3 regions of the Paenibacillus sp. FSL F4-0100 genome follow, and region 1 is predicted to be linked to each of the others. Evidence: a T-box and tRNA genes for the amino acid it is inferred to sense, from the RefSeq annotation. Region 1 holds a T-box; the other regions hold tRNA genes.
The links. The T-box of region 1 lies ahead of leuS (leucine--tRNA ligase). A T-box ahead of a tRNA ligase gene usually reads a tRNA of that ligase, here a tRNA-Leu.
Positions count from the first base shown of each region.

Region 1 (2,243 bases):
TCGGCACTTTAGCGCCGTTTACCGGATTGATAGCGTACGCACCCGTAAATACACCAGTTTTATCCTTGGCCAGATCCGTCCGCTCCAGGTCGCTTTTACGAGCTGCTTGATCTTGATAAGCCTTGACGGCTTCACGCTGATCGGCTGACGTAATCTTATCCACGAGGTCATGCTCCGGCGCCAGGACACAGTAGCTTGCCCCGAACAGCGTATCTGGACGGGTTGTGAACACCTCCAGATGACCATCGTACCCTTCGATGTCAAAACGAACCTCAGCGCCTGTGGATTTGCCGATCCAGTTGCGCTGCATATCCTTCAGGCTCTCGCTCCAGTCCAATTCATCCAGATCCTCAAGCAGACGATCCGCATATTCGGTAATACGCAGAATCCATTGGCGCATCGGTTTACGTACGACCGGATGGCCTCCGCGTTCACTCTTGCCGTCGATGACCTCTTCGTTCGCAAGCACGGTACCGAGCGCTTCGCACCAGTTCACCGGTACTTCAGCCACATAGGCGAGGCCGCGCTTATAGAGCTGGATAAAGATCCACTGGGTCCATTTATAATATTCCGGATCGGTGGTGCTGATCTCGCGGTCCCAGTCATACGAGAAGCCGAGAGATTTGATCTGGCGGCGGAATGTATCAATATTTTGCACGGTAAACTCGCGAGGATGTTTGCCTGTGTCCATTGCATACTGCTCCGCTGGCAGACCGAAGGCATCCCATCCCATAGGATGAAGCACATTGTATCCGCGCATCCGCTTGTAACGGGACACGATGTCAGTCGCCGTGTACCCCTCCGGATGCCCTACGTGCAAGCCTGCGCCTGATGGATATGGAAACATATCCAGCGCATAAAATTTCGGTTTGGATGAGGTATCTTCCGTTTTAAAGGTTTTATTCTCATCCCAGTATTGCTGCCACTTCGGTTCGATGGCCTGCGGCTGATAGCCGTGGCCCGTTGGTTGATTGTCCGTCATACTTCATTGCTCCTCCTTCACAGTCGAGAGACAAGGCCTATGCCATTGCCCAAAAAAACAAAAAAACCTCATCATCCATAGCGCTGATCGCTAGGGACGAGAGGTTTGATTCCCGTGGTACCACCCTAGTTAGCCAAAGGCATGCTTTGCCTTTCACTCCCTTTGCATCCTTATCGCGGATGAGACGACGATGCTTCAGCGGCCGAATCTGCCGGAATACAGCCCTCCGACGGCCGGGTTAACACCATTGCTCCGAGGCGAGTTCATTCCTATCGTCAACCGGTTTTCACCAGACACCGGCTCTCTGCATGATCGAAAGTGGAACGATTGATCCTCATCATCGCGTTCATATTACCGTTTTAATGTGGCTATTATACCCAAAAAGTCCGATCAAGTCAACGAAAGCTCTTCTCCGCTTCTGCGATAATATTCCGGTGTCGTCCCGACCATGGCCTTGAACATCCTGCTGAAATGAGCCAAATGCTTGAAGCCTGCCGCCTGGCTGATCTCCGTGATGCTGAGATGAGGATGGAGCCTGAGCAAAATTTTAGCTTGGTTAATCCGCCGGTGATACAAATATTTAAACACCGTCGTTCCAGTAACCTCCTTAAACAAGGAGGATAAATAGTGCTTCGTAATATGCATATCGCGGGCGATTTGCTCCAGCGTCAGATCCTGCATATAATTTTCCTCGACAAACGACACGACATGCTGGACATGCCGTTCTTTCTCGGAGATGGAGTCCTGATCCTGCACAGCACCCTGGCACCAGTCCGCGATGACGTACATCATCTCTTGAATACGCAAGGTCATCCGTTCCTGACGAAAACCGGCCGTGGATGCCGAGAGGCGATGCATATCGGCCAGCATGCCTTCAAATTCATCCCGGTTCGCCCCTGTCAGTGTCATGCGATGATTTCGCAGCGTTTCGAAGGGGTCCAGCAGTATCGATCTGGCCGTCTCCGAAAGCCCCTTGCAAATCCAGGCCGGATCAAAATGCAGAATGCTTCTGACATATCTAGAATCAGGCTCTACATTCGGACAGTGAAGCGTAAGCCCGTTCATCAAGAGCAGATCCCCCGGCTTCAGCGTGAAAACGGAATCGCCGATCAAATAAGTGCAGCGTCCTTCATGGAAATAATAAATTTCATAAAAAGCATGCGAGTGAAACTGTCCTCCGGACAACGGCTGTTCATTGTAATAGGTCAGATCGAACGGCGCCTGCAGCTGCATGCGGTCAAAGCCTAGCATCATATCGGCA
Region 1 is NZ_CP150303.1:2,137,886-2,140,128, reverse strand. Features, by position in the region: gene leuS (leucine--tRNA ligase) at 1-982, opposite strand, end outside; T-box leader at 1,072-1,332, opposite strand; gene MHH48_RS09350 (AraC family transcriptional regulator) at 1,373-2,243, opposite strand, start outside.

Region 2 (2,243 bases), 2.9 Mb from region 1:
GTGCAAAGGCATAAGGGAGCTTGACTGCGAGACCTACAAGTCGAGCAGGGACGAAAGTCGGGCTTAGTGATCCGGTGGTACCGCATGGAAGGGCCATCGCTCAACGGATAAAAGCTACCCTGGGGATAACAGGCTTATCTCCCCCAAGAGTCCACATCGACGGGGAGGTTTGGCACCTCGATGTCGGCTCATCGCATCCTGGGGCTGAAGTAGGTCCCAAGGGTTGGGCTGTTCGCCCATTAAAGCGGTACGCGAGCTGGGTTCAGAACGTCGTGAGACAGTTCGGTCCCTATCTGTCGTGGGCGTAGGAAATTTGAGAGGAGCTGTCCTTAGTACGAGAGGACCGGGATGGACGTACCGCTGGTGCACCAGTTGTTCCGCCAGGAGCATGGCTGGGTAGCTACGTACGGAAGGGATAAGCGCTGAAAGCATCTAAGCGTGAAGCCCCCCTCAAGATGAGATTTCCCAATTCGTAAGACCCCTTGAAGACCACGAGGTAGATAGGTTGGAGGTGGAAGTGCAGCAATGCATGGAGCTGACCAATACTAATCGGTCGAGGGCTTATCCAAAACATATTTCAATGTGCTGCAAATTCGTTTCGTATCTAGTTTTCAGGTGATCAAGCATCTGAGCCGTTTGGTGGCGATGGCGGAAGGGTTCCACGCGTTCCCATACCGAACACGACCGTTAAGCCTTCCAGCGCCGATGGTACTTGGACCGAAGGGTCCCGGGAGAGTAGGACGTCGCCAAGCGGTACATATTCCCTGATAGCTCAGTTGGTAGAGCACTCGACTGTTAATCGAGTTGTCACAGGTTCGAGTCCTGTTCGGGGAGCCACTTGCTTCCATAGCTCAGTAGGTAGAGTGCATCCATGGTAAGGATGAGGTCACCGGTTCGATCCCGGTTGGAAGCTCCAGATTCGCTTTTGAATTGGACATGTATCATGAAATTGTGGCCCGTTGGTCAAGGGGTTAAGACACCTCCCTTTCACGGAGGTAACAGGGGTTCGAATCCCCTACGGGTCACCACTATCTTTAAAGCATCAGGGGATGAGAATCCCGTGAGTTTATACGGAGGCTTAGCTCAGCTGGGAGAGCATCTGCCTTACAAGCAGAGGGTCGGGGGTTCGATCCCCTCAGCCTCCACCATTTAATGCATGATTCTAACGAGAATCGGCAAGATAAAAGTACTCATCGATTTTGGGGATTAGCCAAGCGGTAAGGCAACGGACTTTGACTCCGTCATGCATAGGTTCGAATCCTATATCCCCAGCCACTTCATCCTAAAAGTGAAGTTAAGCTTTGAAGGTGATTCCGAATACTTTTCGGAGGCCTGAAATGCGAGCCATTAGCTCAGTTGGTAGAGCACCTGACTTTTAATCAGGGTGTCGAAGGTTCGAGTCCTTCATGGCTCACCATTGTTTCATCTTGTGCGCGTGTGGCGGAATTGGCAGACGCACTAGACTTAGGATCTAGCGTCTTTGACGTGGGGGTTCAAGTCCCTCCACGCGCACCATTATTTGCGGACGTGGCTCAGCGGTAGAGCATCGCCTTGCCAAGGCGAGGGTCGCGGGTTCGATTCCCGTCGTCCGCTCCATTTGCGCCCTTAGCTCAGCTGGATAGAGCGTTTGACTACGAATCAAAAGGTCGGGAGTTCGAATCTCTCAGGGCGTGCCATTTTTCAAACAAAAGATTAATATCGGGATGTAGCTCAGCTTGGTAGAGCACCTGGTTTGGGACCAGGGGGTCGCATGTTCAAATCGTGTCATCCCGATTTGTTTAAGAGTAGAGCCCCACAAAAGTAATCGGAATATGCTCCAAAGCATAGCGTCACTTTTGTGGGTTCATATGCGGGTGTAGTTCAATGGTAGAACTCCAGCCTTCCAAGCTGGTAGCGTGGGTTCGATTCCCATCACCCGCTCCATACATAAGCAGGACATCACCGTGTGTGATGTTTTTTTACATATTCACACGACTCTCCTGCGAAGTGTTAATGTACTAAAGAACATAGTTGGGTCAAGGTTTATAGGACTAATGTCCATGGTATATGGGTATATCAATATCATTAGTTTTGTCGATTTGGCTAATTTTTTCGCCTGGAAAATGCAGATTTTCATGCGCTTTTATTGTATGATGTTAGGAAGGCGTTACGTCCTATAGACAAACTGCTGAAACGGGTTGAGATGGGAGGAGTAGCATGACTGAACTTACAGTAACCGCAAAGAGCAATTCCAACAATCTGCT
Region 2 is NZ_CP150303.1:6,905,137-6,907,379, reverse strand. Features, by position in the region: rRNA gene MHH48_RS31410 (23S ribosomal RNA) at 1-569, shown strand, start outside; rRNA gene rrf (5S ribosomal RNA) at 636-752, shown strand; tRNA gene MHH48_RS31400 (tRNA-Asn) at 762-837, shown strand; tRNA gene MHH48_RS31395 (tRNA-Thr) at 841-916, shown strand; tRNA gene MHH48_RS31390 (tRNA-Glu) at 954-1,028, shown strand; tRNA gene MHH48_RS31385 (tRNA-Val) at 1,073-1,148, shown strand; tRNA gene MHH48_RS31380 (tRNA-Gln) at 1,201-1,275, shown strand; tRNA gene MHH48_RS31375 (tRNA-Lys) at 1,342-1,417, shown strand; tRNA gene MHH48_RS31370 (tRNA-Leu) at 1,432-1,515, shown strand; tRNA gene MHH48_RS31365 (tRNA-Gly) at 1,522-1,596, shown strand; tRNA gene MHH48_RS31360 (tRNA-Arg) at 1,600-1,676, shown strand; tRNA gene MHH48_RS31355 (tRNA-Pro) at 1,700-1,773, shown strand; tRNA gene MHH48_RS31350 (tRNA-Gly) at 1,850-1,923, shown strand; gene ppc (phosphoenolpyruvate carboxylase) at 2,197-2,243, shown strand, end outside.
Region 2: it has a tRNA-Leu gene. The T-box ahead of leuS (leucine--tRNA ligase) is inferred to sense a tRNA for this amino acid. The anticodon was not compared.

Region 3 (2,243 bases), 3.2 Mb from region 1:
CAACAGGCCTTGATACTGTTCAATCTTTTCCTCATAGATCAGCTTCTCCTGCAATGCCAGCTTGGCAAGATGTTCTTCACCGGCCTTCAGTGCAAGCAGTGCCTGCTCTTCGCGTTTATATCGCATGGTTTCTGCTTGATCCACCTGCTGCTTCAGCTGTCTGGAATGTACTTGACATTGCTGCTGCAGCTTCTCAGCCTCAGCAATGTCCTGTCTGGTTGAATGTAGGAACTGGTCGATCAATCGAACCGGATCCTGGCTCTGCTCGAGCTTTTCATTCAATGTTGCTACGGTTATGTCTCTTATCCGCCGGAAAACACTCATATTCGCTTAGCCCTCCTCATCTATCATGATCTGTTGTTTTTGCATGTTATTTAATGTAGTGGTTTTTATCAATAACGGGGTCTACCATTCTTCAATCGGGACACCCCGTAGATGATCAAGATGATTCCAAGGATCGGACCGATCAGCCAAGACAGTTTACCCATCAACCAGATCACACCGATACCGAGAATAACCCATCCCATCAAGGTGTTACCTCTCCGGATCCCGTAGTATCCCAAAGCGACCATCAGGATTGGAATTACAAGACTGAACAACCATCCAAGCAGAGGACCGAATACTCCCAGGAGAACCAAGATCCCTACACCAATCAACAGGATACTCATTCCATTTCCTTTTGAATTTCTCATTTATACACCGCCTTTCTGTTGTTTGATCGTTGTTTCATTTGTTCAACCTTATGACTCTATTCTAGGTAATTTCGAGTTTAACTAAAACGGCCTGGGGACGGTTTTTGCACCTAGACCTAAGGCGGGGCCTCCTATAGACCTGCGTCCAACCCTGCACTGGATCAATGATTCGATAAGCTGACCTGTGTGGATGAATCCTCCGGTATCCTTGCTTTTGTTTTACCTAATAAAGAGACGTGGTTTCTAATGTTAGTTTAGTTTGATGAGTATAGCTTCAGCTCTAAGGTGATAGTAGTAAAGCCCGTGGAACGGTAGGTTAAGGTAGCGGTAGGATGAAGCATGGGGCCGAATATGAAAATCATGAAGAAGGATAGCATAGTAAAGGAAATGAGATTGATCTAAGGAGGTTGCATCTCAGAAGTTTGCATAGGATTAAGGTGTATTGCTTGCGAGTAATAAAATGAAGTGACATAACACTTAAGCTCATCAAGATTAGCCTTTTATCATGAAGAGTAACGGATCTTCAGCTTAGCTGCTACCGAGCAACGAAGCTATCGATGTAGATGCAACGAAAAAAGGAATGCAGACGTTTATAGTCTACATTCCTTTTGGATGATGCCGGTGAAGGGACTCGAACCCCCACGGTTTCCCTCACGATTTTGAGTCGCGCGCGTCTGCCAATTCCGCCACACCGGCTTACTTTATGGCGTGCCCTAAGAGATTCGAACTCCTGACCTTTTGATTCGTAGTCAAACGCTCTATCCAGCTGAGCTAAGGGCACATAGTTTTGTTATGGAGGCGCCACCCAGATTCGAACTGGGGATAAAGCTTTTGCAGAGCTGTGCCTTACCACTTGGCTATGGCGCCAGAAATAAAAATGGAGCGGACGACGGGAATCGAACCCGCGACCCTCGCCTTGGCAAGGCGATGCTCTACCGCTGAGCCACGTCCGCAAACATAAAAATCAATGGCTGGGGATATAGGATTCGAACCTATGCATGACGGAGTCAAAGTCCGTTGCCTTACCGCTTGGCTAATCCCCAACATTTTTTAAAAAAACTATGGGGCGACCGATGGGTCTCGAACCCACGAATGCCGGAACCACAATCCGGTGCGTTAACCCCTTCGCCACGATCGCCATAATGTAATAGTTTTTTTAGAGAATAATCATAATGAAATAATGGGCGACCGATGGGTCTCGAACCCACGAATGCCGGAACCACAATCCGGTGCGTTAACCCCTTCGCCACGATCGCCAAGTTCATTATAAATATTCAATGGCAGGGGCAGCAGGAATTGAACCCACACCAACGGTTTTGGAGACCGTTGTTCTACCTTTAAACTATGCCCCTAAAAACTGGTGGAGGATGATGGATTCGAACCACCGAACTCGAAGAGAGCAGATTTACAGTCTGCCGTGTTTAGCCACTTCACTAATCCTCCAGAATGGTGCCGGCGAGAGGACTTGAACCCCCAACCTACTGATTACAAGTCAGTTGCTCTACCAATTGAGCTACACCGGCATATAAAGTTATAAAACGTACATGGTGG
Region 3 is NZ_CP150303.1:6,630,970-6,633,212, forward strand. Features, by position in the region: gene MHH48_RS30205 (PspA/IM30 family protein) at 1-324, opposite strand, end outside; gene MHH48_RS30210 (hypothetical protein) at 393-692, opposite strand; tRNA gene MHH48_RS30215 (tRNA-Leu) at 1,309-1,388, opposite strand; tRNA gene MHH48_RS30220 (tRNA-Arg) at 1,397-1,473, opposite strand; tRNA gene MHH48_RS30225 (tRNA-Cys) at 1,486-1,559, opposite strand; tRNA gene MHH48_RS30230 (tRNA-Gly) at 1,571-1,645, opposite strand; tRNA gene MHH48_RS30235 (tRNA-Gln) at 1,661-1,735, opposite strand; tRNA gene MHH48_RS30240 (tRNA-His) at 1,755-1,830, opposite strand; tRNA gene MHH48_RS30245 (tRNA-His) at 1,876-1,948, opposite strand; tRNA gene MHH48_RS30250 (tRNA-Trp) at 1,971-2,044, opposite strand; tRNA gene MHH48_RS30255 (tRNA-Tyr) at 2,051-2,135, opposite strand; tRNA gene MHH48_RS30260 (tRNA-Thr) at 2,140-2,215, opposite strand; tRNA gene MHH48_RS30265 (tRNA-Phe) at 2,238-2,243, opposite strand, start outside.
Region 3: it has a tRNA-Leu gene. The T-box ahead of leuS (leucine--tRNA ligase) is inferred to sense a tRNA for this amino acid. The anticodon was not compared.